Regions from separate parts of the Pseudomonas sp. ADAK13 genome, predicted to be linked through region 3. Evidence: predicted binding sites of a transcription regulator. Region 3 holds the regulator's gene; each other region holds the start of a gene.
The links. The regulator FliA, encoded in region 3, starts transcription of late flagellar genes. The targets are predictions, from matches to a motif close to CTAAAGTTTNNNNNNNNNNNGCCGNTAA.
Positions count from the first base shown of each region.

Region 1: a site for FliA is predicted at 4,036-4,063, ahead of HKK54_RS11525 (methyl-accepting chemotaxis protein). Genes of this name have one in related genera too.
Region 2: a site for FliA is predicted at 4,873-4,900, ahead of motA (flagellar motor stator protein MotA). Genes of this name have one in related genera too.

Region 1 is NZ_CP052860.1:2,489,426-2,496,075, reverse strand. It holds gene HKK54_RS11540 (YifB family Mg chelatase-like AAA ATPase) at 1-254, shown strand, start outside; gene HKK54_RS11535 (TetR/AcrR family transcriptional regulator) at 241-825, opposite strand; gene HKK54_RS11530 (ABC transporter six-transmembrane domain-containing protein) at 918-1,841, shown strand; gene HKK54_RS11525 (methyl-accepting chemotaxis protein) at 1,960-3,936, opposite strand; gene HKK54_RS11520 (LysR substrate-binding domain-containing protein) at 4,114-5,034, opposite strand; gene HKK54_RS11515 (NorM family multidrug efflux MATE transporter) at 5,187-6,590, shown strand.
Region 2 is NZ_CP052860.1:1,667,916-1,674,565, reverse strand. It holds gene HKK54_RS07980 (AhpA/YtjB family protein) at 1-79, opposite strand, end outside; gene serB (phosphoserine phosphatase SerB) at 214-1,428, shown strand; gene asd (archaetidylserine decarboxylase) at 1,515-2,375, opposite strand; gene HKK54_RS07965 (rhodanese-like domain-containing protein) at 2,392-3,207, opposite strand; gene HKK54_RS07960 (HDOD domain-containing protein) at 3,266-4,801, opposite strand; gene motA (flagellar motor stator protein MotA) at 4,968-5,819, shown strand; gene motB (flagellar motor protein MotB) at 5,823-6,650, shown strand, end outside.
Region 3 is NZ_CP052860.1:273,500-280,149, reverse strand. It holds gene flhA (flagellar biosynthesis protein FlhA) at 1-1,579, shown strand, start outside; gene flhF (flagellar biosynthesis protein FlhF) at 1,591-2,907, shown strand; gene fleN (flagellar synthesis regulator FleN) at 3,029-3,862, shown strand; gene fliA (RNA polymerase sigma factor FliA) at 3,859-4,599, shown strand; gene HKK54_RS01255 (chemotaxis response regulator CheY) at 4,770-5,144, shown strand; gene HKK54_RS01250 (protein phosphatase CheZ) at 5,163-5,951, shown strand; gene HKK54_RS01245 (chemotaxis protein CheA) at 5,963-6,650, shown strand, end outside.

The sequences.
Region 1 (6,650 bases), 2.2 Mb from region 3:
GGGAGCGCCAGCAACGGCGCCAGGGCTGCGCCAACGCCTTTCTCGACCTGCCGGGGCTACGCCAGCACTGCAAACTGAAAAAGGCTGATGAAGGCTGGCTGGAGAGCGCGTGCGAACGGCTGACGCTGTCGCTGCGGGCGGCTCATCGCTTGCTCAAGGTTGCCCGTACCCTCGCCGACCTCGAACAGGTGGAGGCCATCGCCCGTCATCATCTGGCAGAAGCCTTGCAATACCGGCCCGCTAGCGCGTCTTAGGCAACGCCAGGAGCAAGGCCGCCACTTCCATCACTTCATCCATCACCGCTTCAGCCGACTCAACGGAGGGCTTGAGCATCAAGTCATCGGCATAACCCATGGCCACGGCGAACAGCTGCCGCGCGGCGCGTTTGGGCGACTCACAGCGGAACACCTTGGCCGCCACACCTTGCTCGATGATCTGCGCGAGCATGGCTTGCCACTGGGCGTTGATCACCAGGTAAGCCTGGGCCAGTGGCTCGTCGTGCATGGCTTCGTCCCAGGCATCCAGCCACAACGCCCACCCGGCCTCTGCCGTGGAGGGCAGGCAGTCACGCAGGAAACCTTCGAGGGCTTGCAGCGGTGGCAGGCCTTCCAGTGGCGCCCGCACCTCGTCCAGTTGCTCGTTGGCAAATCGCACAAACGCTTCGCGGCGCAGGTCTTTCCAGTCGCTGAAGTAGTGATAGACGTGGCTGCGGGACAGCCCGGCATGCTCCGCCAGGTCGCGGGTGGAAACATCGGCGAAGCCCTTGCTGCGAAACAGCTCCAGGGCGGCGGCGATGATCTGGTCTTTACGGTCGATACGCGACATGAGGCTTTTCCTTCAGGCACCGGCAGATCGACGGCGCTTGCTTTTTGAGCGGTCGCTCAATAATAGCGTTTATCTCACTCTCGGTGCACCCCATGTCATCCGTAACACCCCAGATCCTGATCGAAGAAAGCAAAAAGATCGGGCAACAATCCGCCAGCCAAACGCTCAAGGCGATCGCCAAGGCTTATCCCGGCAAGCTGTTCTGCACCTTGTCGCTGGTGGCGCTGGAGAACGCATTGCTGCTGGCCTACCCACTGTTTGCCGGGTTTGCGGTGGACTCGATCATCCGCGGCGACGCCGGTAGCGCGCTGTTCTACGCCGCCGTGGTGCTGGCGTTCTGGGTGGTCGGCGCGGCGCGACGGGCGTTGGATACGCGCACGTTTACCCGCATTTACGCGGACCTCGCGGTGCCGGTGATTCTCAACCAGCGCCTGCAAAAGCACAGCACCTCGCGGGCGGCGGCACGGGTGGTGTTGGCGCGGGACTTTGTCGACTTCTTCGAAAAGCACGTGCCGATCATCGCGACGGCGCTGGTGTCGATCGTCGGTGCGGCAGTGATGTTGTTGGTGATTGAGCCGTGGATCGGCCTGGCGTGCCTGACCGCGCTGGTGCTGTGCACCACCCTGCTGCCACGCTTTGCCCGACGCAATCAGGAACTGCACGAACGCTTGAATGACCGCCTGGAAAAGGAAATCGGCCTGGTGGAAAAGGTCGGCGCGCAGACCTTGCAGCGTCACTACCAGGTGCTGTCGCGCCTGCGCATCTGGCTGTCGGACCGCGAGGCCGCAGCGTTCCTGTTTATCGGCACGCTGGCGGCGCTGCTGTTTGTGGTCGCCATCAGCCAATTGGCGCTGTCGCCGGCGGTCAAGGCCGGCCACGTGTATGCGGTGATGACTTACCTGTGGACCTTTGTCAGCAGCCTGGATGAAGCGCCAGGGATGGTCGATCAACTGGCGCGGCTCAAGGACATTGGCAAGCGTGTGGACCCGGGATTGGGCGACCGATCCGACGTTTGAGGCGTCGGGTCGGCCGTCATCGCGGGCAAGCCCGGCTCCCACAGTGGACCGCGTACTCCAGAACAACACGGTCAACTGTGGGAGCCGGGCTTGCCCGCGATGGGGCCCGAACAGTCAATCAACGAAACCGGTCAACCTCATGCCGCAAGCCCGCCGCCAGGGTCTCCAGTTCCTTGGCGGTGATCGCCAGGTTCGACACCACTTCACGCTGCTCGCTGTTGGCCAGGGCAATGCTTTGCAAGTTGCTGCTCAGCAGGGTCGCCGTGCTGCTCTGCTCCTGGGTCGCGGTGGTAATCGCCGCAAACTGCTGGCCGGCCGAGCGGCTTTGCTCGTCGATCCGCGCCAGGGCCGATGCCACGTCAGCATTGCGCGCCAGGCCTTCCTGCATCAGCACGTTGCCTTGCTCCATGGTGCTGATGGCGTTGCCGGTTTCCTGCTGGATGCTCTGAATCATCCCGGAAATCTCGTCCGTGGCCTGACGCGTGCGCGACGCAAGGTTGCGCACTTCATCAGCGACCACCGCAAACCCGCGCCCCTGCTCACCGGCCCGCGCCGCTTCGATGGCAGCGTTGAGCGCCAGCAGGTTGGTCTGTTCGGCAATCGCGGTGATCACCCCGACAATCCCGCCGATTTCCTGGGAGCGCTGGCCCAGGGTGTTGATCACTGTGGCCGTGCTGTTCAGCGCGGTGGCGATATGTTCCAGGGACGAGGACGCCTCTTGCATCGAGGTGCGGCCGATCTTGGTCTGCTGGGCGTTGTCCTGGGCCAGGCGCTCGGTGTTGCCCATGTTGTCGGCGATGTTCAGCGAGGTGGCGCTGAACTCTTCCACCGCGCCGGCCATGCTGGTGATTTCTCCGGACTGTTGCTCCATGCCTTCGTAGGCACCGCCAGACAACCCCGACAACGCCTGGGCACGACTGTTTACGTCTTCAGCCGCCTTGCGGATGTGCGACACCATGGTCGACAGCGCTTCGCCCATCTGGTTGAAACTGCGGGCCAACTGGCCAATCTCGTCATGGCTGGAAACGTTCAGCCGCGCACTCAAATCGCCCGCGCCCAGGGCTTCCGCCTGACGCACCAGGTCGCCCAATGGCTGCAACTTGCTGCGCAGCAACCAGACCGCCGCGCCTACCGCCAGCAACATCGCCAGCACGCTGCCGATCACCAGGCGAATGCCCACCGACCAGGTCACCGCACGAATTTCGGCTTTCGGCATGCTCGCCACCACCGACCACGGGCCGCCTTCAAACGGCACTGCGACGCTGTAGAAGTCTTCGTTCTTGTCGCTCCAGAAGCGGCCCTTGCCAGGTTTGGCGGCCAAATCGAGCATCACCGGAATCGCCTGATCCAACGCGTGCACGCCCGCCGGCGGCACCAGCCAGTGCTTCTGTTCATCCAGCAACGCCAGGGAACCGGTCTGGCCGATGCGGAAGCGCTTGAGGTTCTCGAACTGGGCGTTCTGCGCATCGGTGTAATCGAAGCCGACGAACAGCACCGCAATCACCTTGCCGCTGGCGTCCCGCACCGGGCTGTATTGGGTCATGTAGGAGCGATCGAACAACACCGCACGGCCCACGTAACCCTGCCCGCCGAGCAAGCGTTGATAGGCCGGGTGCTGGTGATCCAGCGCCGTGCCGATGGCGCGGCTGCCGTCCTGTTTGGTCAGGGAGGTGCTGACGCGGATAAAGTCCTCGCCACTGCGTACGAACAAGGTCGCCACGCCGCCGGACATCTGCTTGAACTCGTCGACTTCAGCGAAGTTGTTGTTCAGCACTTCCTCGCCCAGGTACAGGCCCGGGGTCTGCACGCCCGCCACCGTCACCGGTTGCCCCGGACGCACACTCAGGCCCGCGCTGAAGCGCTTTTCAAACAGCCCGCTCAAGCGCTGGGTACTTTCGCGCAAGGTGCTGTGGAACGTATTGAGTTGGTCAGCCAGCAACCGGGCCTCGCTGGCCAGGTGTTCCTCGCGGGTGTCGAGGTTGGCGGAGTCCAGCGAACGCAAGGCGAACACCGTGCTGCCGCTGATAACGACAGCCAGTATCACGGCGAGTGCAAGACCCAGTTGGGAGGCGATCCGGGCGCGAGGTTGAGACATGAAGGCTCCTGGCCGAGGCCAGGATCATCCTGATCTCTTAGCGCTGCTCGGCAAAATTCTAATAGGGAAACGTTGTAGAACGGTGGTTCCAACAACCCTACTTCGGCGGGCAAGCTCAATACTTGAGCAATTCGCAGGGGTATCACGCAAACGATTGCTCCCAGGCGCACAATCAGCTCAATCGAGGCGCTCCACCCGGGGCAATTCCATCGCCTGTACCTCGCCCTGCAGAAAGTCCGCCAACCGTCGCAAACGCTCGCCACCGGGCCGGGTTTTCGGCCACACCAAATAGTAATTTTCCCCGCTGGCCACGGCGGTGGGCCACGGCAAACTCAAGCGGCCCTGGGCGACGTCTTCGGCCACCATCAGCAAGTCCCCCATGGACACGCCATAACCCCGGGCGGCGGCGATCATGCCCAACTCCAGGGTGTCGAACACTTGCCCGCCCTTGAGCGACACCTGGGATGACAGCCCCATGCGCTCCAGCCAGTAGCGCCAGTCGCGCCGGTCGGGCGTCGGGTGCAGCAATTCGGCAGTGGCCAGCCGTGTGACATCCCAGGGGCCGTCGCTCAACAGGTTCGGCGCGCCCACCGGAATCAGCAGTTCAGGAAACAGGTAGCTGGCCTCCCAATCCGGCGGGAAATGGCCATTGCTCAGCAACACCGCGCAATCAAACGGCTCCTGGTTGAAGTCCACCTCATCGACGCTCATCCAGGCGCTGGTCAGTTGCACTTCATTGCCCGGCTGCAAGTGCCGGAAGCGACTGAGGCGCGCCAGCAGCCAGCGCATGGTCAGGGTGGACGGTGCCTTCATGCGCAGGATGTCGTCCTCCGCGTTCAACGTATGGCAGGCGCGCTCCAGGGCCGCAAAGCCTTCGCGCACGCCCGGCAGCAGCAGGCGCGCGGCCTCGGTGAGTTGCAAGGTACGGCCGCTGCGCTGGAACAGGCGGCAGGCGAAATGTTCCTCCAGGGTACGAATGTGCCGGCTCACCGCACTTTGGGTGATCGACAACTCCTCCGCCGCCCGGGTGAACGAGTTGTAACGGGACGCCGCTTCAAAGGCGCGTAACGCGTAAAGAGGAGGGAGACGACGAGACATGGGGAAAGCTCCGACGGCGCAATATCGAAACCCTACCAGAATCATTTAGGCATGAGTTTTAATCATGCGAACCATCGGATTTATCCCTTTGTGCAATGCGCTGAGAGCGCCGAGAATCAACCCTTCCACTCTTACCTGACTTTTTGAGCGTGATGATCATGCAGCATCCGGCGCGTACCGAACTCTGGGCCATTCTGCGGCTGTCAGGGCCGTTGATTGCCTCACAGTTGGCCCACATGCTGATGGTGCTGACCGACACCCTGATGATGGCCCGCCTGAGCCCCGAGGCCCTGGCCGGCGGCGGCCTGGGCGCGGCGAGCTACTCGTTCGTGTCGATTTTCTGCATCGGCGTGATCGCGGCCGTGGGCACGCTGGTCGCCATCCGCCAAGGCGCGGGCGACATCGAAGGCGCCACCCGGCTGACCCAGGCCGGGCTATGGCTGGCCTGGTTGATGGCGCTGGTGGCCGGCTTGCTGCTGTGGAACCTCAAGCCAGTGCTGCTGATGTTCGGCCAGACCGAAACCAACGTCGCGTCCGCCGGCCAGTTCCTGACCATCCTGCCGTTCGCCCTGCCCGGCTACCTGACGTTCATGGCGTTGCGCGGCTTCACCAGCGCCATCGGCAAGGCCACGCCGGTGATGGTCATCAGCCTGGGCGGCACGGTGATCAACTACCTGCTCAACCATGCCTTGATCGAAGGTATGTTCGGCCTGCCGAAACTCGGGCTGGTGGGCATTGGCCTGGTCACGGCCATCGTTGCCAACTGCATGGCCCTGGCGCTGATCTGGTACATCAAATACAACCGCGCCTACGACGCTTATCCGCTGCGCAAGGGCCTGCTGCGGCCCAACCTGCATTACCTGCGGGAACTGTGGCGCCTGGGCCTGCCAATTGGCGGCACCTACGCGGTGGAAGTCGGGCTGTTTGCCTTCGCGGCGCTGTGCATGGGCACCATGGGCAGCACCCAATTGGCTGCGCACCAGATTGCCCTGCAGATTGTGTCGGTGGCGTTCATGGTGCCGGCAGGCATGTCCTACGCAATCACCATGCGCATCGGCCAGCACTACGGGGCCGGGAACCTGCTGGAAGCGCGGCTCGCCGGGCGGGTCGGTATCGGCTTTGGCGCGCTGGTGATGCTGGGCTTTGCAGCAGTGCTGTGGCTGTTCTCGCAACAACTGATCAGCCTGTTCCTCGACCAGAACGACCCGGCCTTTCGCGATGTGATCAACCTCGCCGTCAGCCTGCTGGCCGTGGCCGCGTGGTTTGAGCTGTTCGACGGTGTGCAGACCATCGCAATGGGCTGCATTCGCGGGCTCAAGGATGCCAAGACCACGTTCCTGGTCGGGCTGGGTTGCTACTGGCTGATCGGCGCACCGGCCGCGTGGCTGATGGCGTTTAACCTCGGCTGGGGGCCGACGGGCGTGTGGTGGGGCCTGGCCTTGGGCCTGGCGTGCGCGGCAGTCAGCCTGACCTGGGCGTTTGAACGGAAGATGAAGCGGATGATTCGCCAGGAGCCTGAAACCCACCGCGGGTTTCAAGCCGCACAGCCTGAGTAACGACTGTACTCGGTCAGTGTAGGAGTTGGCTTATGTGGGAGCCGGGCTTGCCCGCGATAC
Region 2 (6,650 bases), 1.4 Mb from region 3:
TCGGTACACGGCGGTGGCGCAGTGCCCGGAAGATCAGCAGGAAGAAGTTATCGGTTTTTACTGGCGTGGGCCGGTTCACTTAAGCTCGGCTCTTTAGTCCGTGAAGTTGACGCGCAGTATAGCGACAGGCCCAAGACCGGCAAAGCGCTGGCTGTGCCCGATGGTCACTGAAAGTGGGTAGAATGCGGTTTTTTTCCAGCTCGGGGGTGCGCTTTGCGCGAAATTGTCCTGATTAACATCACCGGTGAGGACCGTCCGGGCCTTACCGCAGCCATTACCGGTGTTCTGGCCCAGGGTGGTGTGAACATTCTCGACATCGGCCAGGCGGTGATTCACGACACGCTGTCGTTCGGCATCCTGGTGGAAATTCCAAGCACCGAGCAAGCCTCGTCCGTGCTCAAGGACATCCTGTTTACGGCGTATAAGCTGGATCAGCAGGTGCGTTTCACACCGGTGTCCGAAGAGGATTACCAGAGCTGGGTCGCCGGCCAGGGCAAAAAACGCCACATTGTGACGTTGTTGACCCGCAAGGTGACGGCGGAACAATTGCAGCGTGTCAGTTCGATTACCGCCCAGTACGGTTTGAATATCGACCATATTGACCGTCTGTCGGGTCGTATGCCGCTGGACACCCCGGCGGACAAGGGCAAGGGCTGCATCGAGTTCTCCGTGCGCGGTGAGCCGGCAGATCCCCAGGCGTTGCGCGCCGAATTCCTGAGCGTTGCCCAGGAGCTGAACGTCGATATCGCCTTCCAGGAAGATTCGCTGTTCCGCCGTAATCGCCGCTTGGCGGTGTTCGACATGGACTCGACGCTGATCGAGGCCGAAGTCATCGACGAATTGGCCAAGGCTGCCGGCGTAGGTGAGCAAGTCTCGGAAATCACCGAGCGGGCCATGGCGGGCGAGCTGGATTTCCGTGCGAGCTTCAAGGAGCGCCTGGCCTTGCTCAAAGGCCTGGATGTGAGCGTGCTGGACTCCATCGGCGCCTCGTTGCGCCTGACCGAAGGCGCCGAAACCCTGTTCGCCGAACTCAAGCGCCTGGGCTACAAAACCGCGATTCTGTCGGGTGGCTTCACCTACTTCGCCAAGCAATTGCAGGCCAAGCTGGGTATCGACTATGTGTTCGCCAATGAGCTGGAAGTGGTGGACGGCAAGGTGACGGGCGTGGCCGTGGAGCCGATTGTCGACGCTCAGCGTAAGGCTGATTTGTTGCGGGAATTGGCACACAAGGAAGGGTTGCGTCTGGAGCAGACCATTGCGGTCGGCGACGGGGCGAATGATTTGCCGATGCTGGCGATTGCCGGGTTGGGTGTGGCGTTTCGCGCCAAGCCTCTGGTCAAGCAATCGGCCAAGCAGGCGATTTCGACCCTGGGGCTGGATGGGGTGTTGTACCTGTTGGGCTTCCGCGACCGCGACGGTCAGCTCTAGTACACACACTTTGTAGGAGCCGGCTTGCCGGCGATGGCGTCCTCAAGGTCGCATCGCCGGCAAGCCGGTTCCTACAGAGGTCGTCGTCAGGCTTTCGGTAAACCCATACCCTGGCCCATCTGCACCGGCGTGCCCGCCAGCAGTTCTTCCGACCATTTCACCTGGTCCGGCCCAAACAGCACGATCGCCGTCGAACCCAGCTTGAAGCGCCCCAGCTCCGCGCCTTTTTCCAGGTGGATCGGACCACGGGCGGCTTCGTCGTAGCGGAAGGTTTTCAGCTCGCGCTTCGGCGGCGTTACCAGGCCAGCCCATACGGTCTCGATCGACGCCACGATCATCGCGCCCACCAATACCACGGCCATCGGACCGCGTTCGGTGTCGAAAATGCAGGCAACACGTTCGTTACGTGCAAACAGCTCCGGCACGTTTTCGGCTGTGGTCTGGTTCACCGAGAAAATGCGGCCCGGAATGTAGACCATTTCCCGCAGGGTACCGGCCAGTGGCATGTGCACCCGGTGGTAGTCCTTTGGCGACAGGTAGATGGTGGCGAAATCACCGCCCATGAACGGCGCAGCCACCGCCGAATCACCGCCGAGCAATTCCAGTACGCTGAAGCTGTGACCCTTGGCCTGGAACACCCGGCCGTGCTCAATCGGGCCCAATTGGCTGACGGCGCCATCGGCCGGGCTCAACACTGCACCCGGGGTCTGGTCCAGCGGTCGGGCACCGTCTTTCAGGGCACGGGTGAAGAAGGCGTTGAAGTGCTCGTAAGCCGTCACGTCTTCAACCAGGGCCTGGGACATGTCCACTTGATAACGCTTGGCGAACCAGGTGGTGAAGGCGTTCTTGAACCAGCGCACGCGGCATTCGGCAATGCAGCCGGCCAACCGCGACAGCAGGTGGTGGGGCAGCAAGTACTGGCTGAGGATGAACAACTGCTTTTTCATTAACTGTCCTTAAACCTTAAATCTCGACGGGGGTGTCGGGGTGGTTGCCCCATTCGCCCCAGGAACCGGCATAACCTTTGACTCGCGGATAACCGAGCGCCTTGGCCACCAGGTAGGTGAAGCCAGAACGGTGGTGAGTCTGGCAGTGGGTGATGATTTCTTTGTCGCGGGTCAGCCCCAGGTCTTCGAGGATCTTCGGCATGTCGCGGCGAATACGCAGTTGGCGTGCCTTGTCCATGCCGGCAGTCCATTCGAAGTTCACCGCGCCGGGGATGTGTCCACCCTTGGCCGCGAGGACTTTCTCCCCGGAGTACTCCAGCGGGCCGCGGGCGTCCCAGATACCCAGGTCGGCAGCGCCGAGGCGGCTTTGCAGGTACTCGCGGGTCGCGGTGGGTTCTTCATGCAGCGTCAGGCTGACCGGGCCGCCGGCGCTGGCCGGGACCTCGGTGGACACCGGGTGTTGTTCTTCCAGCCACGCCAGCAGGCCGCCGTCGAGGTAGTGGTATTTCTTGTGGCCGATCACATCAAGCATCCAGATGAATCGACCGGCCCAGCCACCGCCTTCGTCGTCGTACACCACGTAGGTGGCATCCGGGGTGTGGCCCAGTTCGCCGAACAGCTTTTCAAGATCGGCTTTGTTCGGCAGCAGGCCCGGTGCCGGCGCCTGCCCCAGTTGGGTGCGCTTGGGGTCGACGAAACGTGCACCGGGGATATGCCCTTCGGCGTAACGCGCGGCGCTGGTGAGGTCCACCAGAATCAGATGTTCGGCATCGAGGCGACCGAGCAGGTCACTGGCCTCGATGACCAGCGGCAAGCCAGAGAAGTCAGGCATGTGAGGTCTCCTGGGCATAAAAGTTGGGCGCTAAAGGAGGGCGATTGTAGCGCAAGCATCAGGCGCTGCGGTTGGTAAAGCTGTGCAGGGCTTTTTCGATGCATTGAGCGGTTTTGCCGAAGGCCTGCACGGTGGTTTCCGAGAACGGCCCGCCGCCCTGATCCGCCACCATCAGCATCACCACCCGGCCATTGCAGCTCAGGGAGCGCAGAAGCAGGTGTTCGCCCTTGAACAGGCGACGCAGTTCCGGTGGCAGCAATGCCGAGAACTGGGCGTGGTTGTCGGGCGTGAGGCGCACCTGGGCAGACTTGGTCAGCAGGCGTTGCAGCAGCGTACTTTGCGTGGCGTCGAGGCTCAGGTGGTCGGCGTCCTTGGGCAGGCCGTCAGCTTGATGCACGCGCAAGGTGCTCAGGGTTTTGTCCGCCATCAGTAACATCACCCGCTGCATGCCGCAGGCCACCAGGGCCTCCTTGGCGCAGGTGGTCAGGTGCATGGCGTTGGCAAAGCGGCTGGGCTCCACCAGCAATTCGGTGCAGCGCTTGCGCCAGATCGCCAGGGCTTCGGCGGTGGGCGGTGGTGCCGGCAGCAAGCCGTGATGCACCCGTTGTACGTCCCAGGGCCAGATCAGCGACAGCGCCGGGTGCCACAGGTCACGCATCAGGGTATTGCGGGCGCTGATCGCCGCGTGTTGGTGAGACTGTTGTTGCACCTCGGCCAGCGGTTGTTGCAGGTAAAGCGCTGTCAGGTACTGCCAGCGCTGGGTGTGGGGGCAGGTCCAGGACTCCTGCGCCGCCAGTGCCAGGCCGTTGGCCAGCAACACGGTATTGGCCGGCTGGTTCAGCCAGCGGCGCAGGTTCGGGTCGGCATCCAGCAATTGCTGTTGGCGCAAGGGCTCGTCTTCACGGGCAATGCGCAGTGCCTTGACCAGCAAACGCTGCTCTGTCAGCAGCAAGGTATAACCCTGGGATACCCAGATCGGCAGGCGCCAGGCCTCGGTCAATCCCAGGCACAGGTCCAGCAGGCGCACACCGAACACTTCCTGCTCGACCGTATGCGCTGATTCGCCCTTGTGAATCACCCGCAGTTCCCATTCTTCCAGCAGCTTGGGATAGGCAATCGCCATCGGCCACAGCGGCGAGAGGAACAGCAGGCTGCCCCAGTGAATGTCCTGCCACAGCCGCGCCAGGCGGCTGGCGAACAGCCCGCTGGCCTGTTGCGACGCGTGCTGGCTGATCATCTGCAATTGGCGCAGGGCCACGGGGATTTCATTCAGTGGCACTGAAGGCAGGCGCGCCAGTAATTCCTCGGTACGCTTGAGGCCGAGGCGATTGATCGCCACTTCGAGGTTTTCTGCGGGCTCTGCGAGGCTGCCGTGGGCCTGGTCGTTGGCCTCGCGCATCACGCTGAGCACCAACGCCGGGCTGTTCTGCATCAACTCTGCAATATCCCGCAACGAACTGCGGTTGTCGCTGATGGCCTTGCAGACCCGGTCGTGGCTCGCCTGTGGAACGGGCAATAGCACGTCGTCCAGACGCTTTATCCAGGCGGCCAGTGTGGTCGGTTTTTGAGTTGGGACTGTCGTTTCATTTGCCATGATTGGGGCGCGATCATCACTTGCGGTCAACACGCCCGGGACGGGCCGAACTGGTTTTTCGCCATAACGGGCTATAGTCTGGCGCAGATTTGCCGATAAGTAGAACAAGAGTTTTCAACTCTTGCGAATATGACCCTGAACCCGACGGCGCAAGTACCCATCCCCTATGGCTAAAATTATCGGCATCATCGTCGTCATCGCGAGCGTGCTCGGCGGATACGTCTTGTCCCACGGCAAGATTGCAGCGCTGATCCAGCCCTTCGAAGTGCTGATTATCGGCGGTGCGGCGTTCGGCGCATTCCTGCAAGCCAACCCTGGCTACATGACCATGCACGTGATCAAGAAGTCGCTGGGCATGTTCAGCTCGCGCTTCTCCCACACCTTCTATCTGGAAGTGCTGGGGCTGATCTACGAGATCCTCAACAAGAGCCGCCGCGAAGGCATGATGGCCATTGAAGGTGATATCGAGGACGCCGCGGCGAGCCCGATTTTCGCCAAGTACCCGGCGGTGCTCAAAGACGAACGCATGACCGCCTACATCTGCGATTACCTGCGCATCATGTCGTCCGGCAACATGGCACCCCATGAGCTGGAAGGCCTGTTCGACATGGAACTGTTCAGCCTCAAGGAAGAGCTGGAACACCCTTCTCACGCCGTGACCGGCATCGCCGACGGCATGCCCGGTTTCGGTATTGTGGCTGCGGTTCTCGGGATCGTGGTCACCATGGCTTCCCTCGGTGAAGGCGACCAAAAAGCCATCGGCATGCACGTAGGTGCGGCACTGGTAGGTACCTTCTTCGGTATTCTCGCGGCCTACGGTTTCTTTGGTCCGCTGGCCACCTCCCTGGCCCACGACGCCAAGGAAGAAGTGAATTTGTACGAAGCCATCAAGGCGTGCCTGGTGGCTTCGGCTTCCGGTATGCCGCCGTCGCTGGCGGTGGAGTTCGGGCGCAAGGTTCTGTATCCGAAGCACCGTCCAAGCTTCGCTGAGCTGGAACAAGCGGTTCGCGGTCGCTAAGCCATGGAAAACAACCAGCCGATCATCATCAAGCGCGTCAAGCGCTTCGCTGCGGGGCACCATGGCGGCGCCTGGAAAATCGCCTTCGCCGACTTTGCGACGGCGATGATGGCGTTCTTCCTGGTGCTGTGGCTGATGTCCACCGCTACGCCGGAACAGAAGATCGCCATTGCCGGTTACTTCAAGGACCCCATCGGGTTTTCCGAGAGCGGTACGCCTTTTGTGATCGACCTCGGTGGTTCGCCGCAACTGGCGCCAGAGCGCACCATCAACCCGGAAATCAAGACCGACTCGCCCCAGGAAAAAATTCCGATCGAGCGCGATACCGTCGAGGCCATGGCTGAGCAGGTCGAGCAGGAGCGCCTGGAGCTGTTGCTGCAGGAACTGCAAACCAAGGTTGAGGAAAACCCGCAACTGCTGAAGTTCAAGGATCAGATTTCCTTCGAGATCACCCCGGATGGCTTGCGCATTCAGATCACGGACGCCGCCAACCGGCCGATGTTCGACTCGGGCAGTGCGCGGTTGAAGCCATACTTTGAAGACATCCTGCTGGCCATGGCCGACACCATCAAGGCGGTGCCGAACAAGATCAGCATCAGCGGCCACACCGACGCCAAGCCGTATGCGGGCCAGGGCGATTTCGGCAACTGGGAACTCTCGGCCAACCGGGCCAATGCCGCGCGTCGTGCATTGGTCGCCGGCAGCTACCCGGACCCGCAAGTGGCGCGGGTGGTGGGGTTTGCTTCTTCGCAGCTATTTGATCCCAAGGACCCGTTCAACCCGATCAACCGGCGTATCGATATTGTCGTGCTGACCAAAAAGGCCCAGCGT
Region 3 (6,650 bases):
CCGTCTAGAAGTCGCTCAGGAAGCCGAGTTCTACGGTTCCATGGACGGTGCCAGTAAATTCGTGCGCGGTGACGCCATCGCCGGCCTGCTGATTCTGTTTATCAACCTGATCGGCGGCATGGCGGTCGGCATCTTCCAGCACGGCATGACCTTCGGCGACGCCGGCAAGGTTTACGCCTTGCTGACCATCGGTGACGGTTTAGTGGCGCAATTGCCATCACTGTTGTTATCTACAGCGGCAGCGATCATGGTGACCCGTGCTTCGGGCTCCGAAGACATGGGCAAGCAGATCAGCCGGCAGATGTTTGCCTCGCCCAAGGCGCTGGCGGTGGCGGCGGGCATCATGGCGATCATGGGGATCGTGCCCGGCATGCCCCATGTGTCGTTCCTGAGCATGGCGGCCATGGCTGCCGGCGGCGCCTACCTGTTCTGGAGAAAGCAAAACCAGATCAAAGTGATTGCCCAGCAGGAGGTGGCACGCCAACAGGAGCTGCTGCCATCGCCGGCCCGCGCCCAGGAAACCAAGGAGTTGGGCTGGGATGACGTCACCCCGATCGACATGATCGGCCTGGAAGTCGGCTACCGCCTGATTCCCCTGGTGGACCGTAACCAGGGCGGCCAATTGCTCGCGCGGATCAAGGGCGTGCGCAAGAAGCTGTCCCAGGACCTGGGCTTCCTGATGCCCACCGTGCACATCCGCGACAACCTCGACCTGGCCCCGAGCGCCTACCGCCTGACCCTGATGGGCGTGATCCTGGCCGAAGCCGAGATCTACCCGGACCGCGAACTGGCGATCAACCCGGGCCAGGTGTTCGGCAGCCTCAACGGGATTACCGCCAAAGATCCGGCTTTTGGCCTGGAAGCGGTATGGATCGAAATCAGCCAGCGCAGCCAGGCGCAGTCGCTGGGCTACACCGTGGTAGACGCCAGCACCGTGGTCGCCACTCACCTTAACCAGATTCTGTACAAGCACTCCCACGAGCTGATTGGCCACGAAGAAGTCCAGCAACTCTTGCAATTGCTGGCCAAGGCCTCGCCAAAACTCGCCGAGGAGCTGGTGCCGGGGGTACTGTCTACCTCGCAACTGCTCAAGGTATTGCAAGCGCTGTTGGCCGAGCAGGTACCGGTACGGGACATTCGCAGCATTGCCGAGGCCATCGCCAACAATGCCGCCAAGAGTCAAGATACTGCCGCCCTGGTGGCCGCAGTGCGCGTCGGATTGTCGCGTGCAATCGTCCAAAGCATTGTAGGGCTTGACTCCGAGCTGCCTGTTATCACCTTGGAACCAAGGTTGGAACAAATATTGCTCAATAGTATTCAGAAGGCTGGGCAGGGCGCTGACGAAGGCGTGTTGCTGGAGCCAAGCATGGCTGAGAAGCTGCAGCGTTCGTTGATCGAGGCCGCGCAGCGCCAGGAAATGGAAGGCCATCCGGTCATCCTGCTGGTGGCTGGCCCCGTCCGGGCGATGTTGTCGCGGTTTGGACGCCTGGCTATACCGAATTTGCACGTATTGGCTTACCAGGAAATTCCTGACAATAAGCAAGTGACTATCGTCGCGACAGTAGGGCCCAACGGCTGAGGTAGTGGGATATGCAAGTGAAGCGTTTTTTCGCCGCCGATATGCGTCAGGCCATGAAACTGGTGCGTGATGAGTTGGGCGCCGACGCTGCGATTATCGGTAACCGCCGTATTGCCGGCGGTGTCGAGCTGACGGCTGCCCTGGATTACAAGCCCTCGGCCCTGGCGCCGCGTGTGCCGAACATGGAGCTGGAAGACGAGCTGCGCAAGACCGCTTCGCGCATTGTCTCGGCCCAGGCCGAACTGAGCATGCGTGGCGACAGCGACACCACCACCAACCGCCAGCTGTTTGCCGGCCTGCCGCTGACGGCGTCCGAGCCGTTGGTAGAGCCGACCTTTGTCGAACCGCCACGTCCTGCTGCGCCCGCCCCGGCGGCAGCGGTAGACCAGCGGGTGTTCGACTCGATGCGTTTCGAGCTCAACGGCCTGCGTGAGCTGCTGGAAGTGCAGTTGGGCTCGCTGGCCTGGAACCAGTTGCAGGGCAGCCAGCCGCAGCAGGCCAACCTGTGGCGCCGTCTGCAACGCATTGGCCTGTCTGGCCCGTTGTCCCGTGACCTGCTGCAACTGACCACCCAAATTGAAGAACCCAAGCAGGCCTGGCGCATGCTCCTGGCCCACTTGGCGCGGATGATTGTTACCCCGGAAATCGAGCCCCTGGAAGAAGGCGGCGTGATTGCCATGGTCGGCCCTGCCGGCATGGGCAAGACCACTACCCTGGCCAAGCTGGCCGCCCGTTACGTGCTCAAGTACGGCGCGCAGAACATCGCCCTGGTGAGCATGGACAGCTACCGCATTGGCGCCCAGGAACAGCTCAAGACCCTGGGCCGCATCCTCAATGTGCCGGTGACCCACGTCGATCCGGGCCAGTCCCTGGCCAACGCCCTCGACCCGCTGCTGCGCAAGCGCGTGGTGTTGATCGATACCGCTGGCCTGCAAGCCAGCGACCCGGCCTTGCGCATGCAACTGGAAAGCCTGGCCGGGCGCGGGATCAAATCCAGAAACTATTTGGTACTTGCCACGACCAGCCAGAAGCAGGTACTGACAGCTGCCTACCACAGCTATAAACGCTGCGGGCTGGCGGGCTGCATCCTGACTAAACTGGATGAAACAGCGAGCCTGGGCGAAGTGTTGAGCCTGGCTATCAGCCATGAATTACCGGTCGCCTACCTGACCGACGGGCCGCGGATCCCGGATGATTTGCATCTGCCGCGCCGTCATCAGTTGGTCAGCCGGGCTGTCAGCGTGCAAATGCAGGAAGAACCGAGTGAGGAAGCGATGGCTGACATGTTCGCCGACCTCTACCACAGTCCGAACAAACGGGTCGGCTGAGGTCAACATGAACAGGCAACACAAAACGACAGTGCAATGTATCTACATCGATGGTCTGCCAGCAGTTCGCGCGGCCAAGTCATGTAGCCTGCGTCTAAGCAAGACAAGGTAAAGAAATAAAATGGGCAGCATGCATCCCGTACAGGTGATCGCGGTGACCGGCGGCAAAGGTGGCGTCGGGAAAACTAACGTGTCAGTGAATTTGTCCCTGGCCCTGGCAGAGCTTGGCCGTCGCGTCATGCTGCTGGATGCTGACCTGGGGCTGGCGAACGTCGACGTTCTGCTGGGGCTGACGCCCAAACATACTCTGGCCGACGTGATCGAAGGCCGCTGTGAGCTGCGCGACGTGCTGTTGCAGGGGCCCGGCGGGATTCGTATCGTGCCGGCCGCTTCCGGCACCCAGAGCATGGTGCACCTGAGCCCGGCGCAACATGCCGGCCTGATCCAGGCGTTCAGCGACATTGGCGACAACCTCGACGTGCTGGTGATCGACACCGCCGCCGGCATCGGCGAGTCCGTGGTCAGCTTCGTGCGCGCCGCCCAGGAAGTGTTGCTGGTGGTGTGCGACGAACCCACCTCGATCACCGACGCCTACGCCCTGATCAAACTGCTTAACCGTGACTACGGCATGAACCGCTTCCGTGTGCTGGCCAACATGGCCCAAAGCCCGCAAGAGGGGCGCAATCTGTTCGCCAAGTTGACCAAGGTCACAGATCGCTTCCTCGATGTCGCCTTACAATACGTTGGCGCAGTTCCTTACGACGAGTGCGTACGCAAGGCCGTGCAAAAGCAGCGTGCGGTCTATGAAGCGTTCCCTCGTTCGAAGTGCGCATTGGCGTTCAAGGCTATTGCCCAGAAGGTCGATACCTGGCCGTTGCCCGCCAACCCGCGTGGGCATCTGGAGTTTTTCGTCGAGCGATTGGTGCATCAGACGAGCGCAGGACCGGTGCTATGACAGCCAGCGGCTACAACCTTTACAAGAAGTCGGCACGTGACAGTCAGGTCGAATTGATCGAGCGCTATGCGCCGCTGGTCAAGCGCATTGCCTATCACTTGCTGGCGCGCCTGCCTGCCAGCGTCCAGGTCGAAGACTTGATCCAGGCCGGGATGATCGGCTTGCTCGAAGTGTCGACCAAGTACGACGCGAGCAAGGGCGCGAGTTTCGAGACCTACGCGGGTATCCGTATCCGTGGGGCCATGCTCGATGAAGTGCGTAAAGGTGATTGGGCGCCGCGTTCGGTGCACCGCAATACACGGATGGTGAGTGACGCAATTCGCTCAATTGAAGCAAAAACCGGTCGCGACGCTAAAGATCACGAAGTTGCGGCCGAACTCCAATTGAGTCTCGATGATTACTACGGGATTTTGAACGATACCTTGGGCAGCCGCCTGTTCAGTTTCGACGACCTTTTGCAGGACGGCGAACATGAAGGGCTGCACGAGGACGGCGCGAGTGCCCATCTCGAACCGTCACGCGATCTGGAAGATGAACGCTTCCAGACTGCGCTGGCGGACGCGATTGCCAATTTGCCGGAGCGTGAGCGACTGGTGTTGGCGCTGTACTACGACGAAGAGCTGAACCTCAAGGAAATCGGTGAGGTCCTGGGCGTCAGCGAATCGCGGGTCAGCCAGTTACACAGCCAGTGCGCAGCCCGCTTGCGGGGGCGTTTGGGAGAGTGGCGAGCGCGCTGACAGGCAGTGTGGGGACACTGCGAACGATACCGTCCAGGCCTTGCGTCCGGACGGGCTTGGCCCGTGGTGCGCCCCCGGTAGTCCTTTTTGTGTAACGCCTGTTGATTGATATGGCGCGCCCAGGTGCTGGGCGCGTTTAAGACTGCTTGGAGGTCGAATTGGACAAGAACATGAAAATCCTCATCGTTGATGACTTCTCAACGATGCGGCGGATCATAAAAAACCTGTTGCGTGACCTTGGGTTCACTAACACGGTCGAGGCGGATGACGGCATTACGGCGATTCCGATCCTCAACAGCGGGAGCATCGACTTTCTGGTAACGGACTGGAACATGCCGGGCATGACCGGTATCGATCTGCTGCGCCACGTGCGCGCTGATGAAAAACTGCGCAGCCTGCCTGTGCTGATGGTGACCGCTGAAGCCAAGCGTGAACAGATCATCGAAGCCGCCCAGGCCGGGGTTAACGGCTACGTGGTCAAGCCATTCACTGCACTGGCCTTGAAAGAGAAGATCGAAAAAATCTTCGAACGCATCGGTCATTGATGCTGCCACGGGGGAGCTATGGAGCATAAAGAATCATCGCAGGCCGACTTTGAGTCGACCCTGAAAAAACATGCTCATCAACTCGTCGAAAGCCTTGAAAAAGGCCAGTTCGGCGACGCGGTGCAGTTAATCCATGAGCTCAACCAGACCCGTGACCGCGGCCTGTACCAGGAAGTGGGCAAGCTCACCCGTGAGTTGCACAGTGCGATTGTCAATTTTCAGATTGACCCGCACATGCCCCAGGCCGAAGAAATCTCGCAGATCACGGATGCCACCGAACGCCTGTCGTATGTGGTCAGGCTGACTGAGGCGGCGGCCAACCGCACCATGGACCTGGTGGAAAACGCCACGCCTCTGGTCAACGGTATGGCCAGTGAAGCCAAGGCCCTGAGCAACGATTGGGGCCGGTTCATGCGGCGGGAAGTGGGCGCTGAAGAGTTTCGTGAACTGGCGCGTCGGGTCGACGGCTTTTTGTCCCGCAGCGAGCAGGAGAACCGCACGGTTTCCAGCAACCTCAATGACATTCTGCTGGCCCAGGACTACCAGGACCTGACCGGCCAGGTGATCAAGCGCGTGACCCAACTGGTCACCGAAGTGGAAAGCAACCTGCTCAAACTGGTGTTGATGGCGGGTCAGGTTGACCGGTTTGCAGGCATCGAACATGACCGCGAAGCGATCCTTTCTGAAAAAGATCCACAAAAACACCTCGCCAAGGGTGAAGGTCCGCAGATTCATGCCGATAAACGTGAAGACGTTGTATCCGGGCAAGACGACGTAGACGATTTGCTGTCCAGTTTAGGCTTCTAAGGAGCACACCCATGAGCTTCGGCGCCGATGAAGAAATCCTTCAGGATTTCCTTGTAGAGGCCGGCGAAATTTTAGAGCAACTGTCCGAACAACTGGTCGAGCTGGAAAGCCGACCGGATGATGCGAACCTGCTCAATGCAATTTTTCGCGGTTTTCACACTGTAAAAGGGGGCGCCGGCTTCCTCCAGCTCCACGAGCTGGTGGAGTGCTGTCACATCGCCGAGAACGTGTTCGACATCCTGCGCAAGGGTGAGCGGCACGTCGACTCGGAACTGATGGACGTGATTCTGGAAGCACTGGACGCGGTCAACGGCATGTTCAGTGAAGTGCGCGAACGTGCACCGATCACTGCAGCCACGCCGGAACTGCTGGCCGCCCTGGCGCGCCTGGCAGAACCTGCGGCCAATGCACCGGTGGTTGAAGCGGTGGCTGAGCCTGTCGCCGAGCCTGCGGGCGACATCACCGACAGCGAATTTGAACAACTGCTGGACTCGCTGAACGCCGTCAAGGCCGAAGCCGAGGCTCCAGCGGCCAGTGCGCCGGCCATGGTGCCGACCACTGAAGACATTACCGACGCCGAGTTCGAGTCGTTGCTCGACCAGTTGCACGGCAAGGGCCAGTTTGCCCCGGACGCGGTGGCCGCAGCGCCAGCGCCAACGGAAGCCGCGGCGCCTGCCAGCAATGAAATCACCGACGACG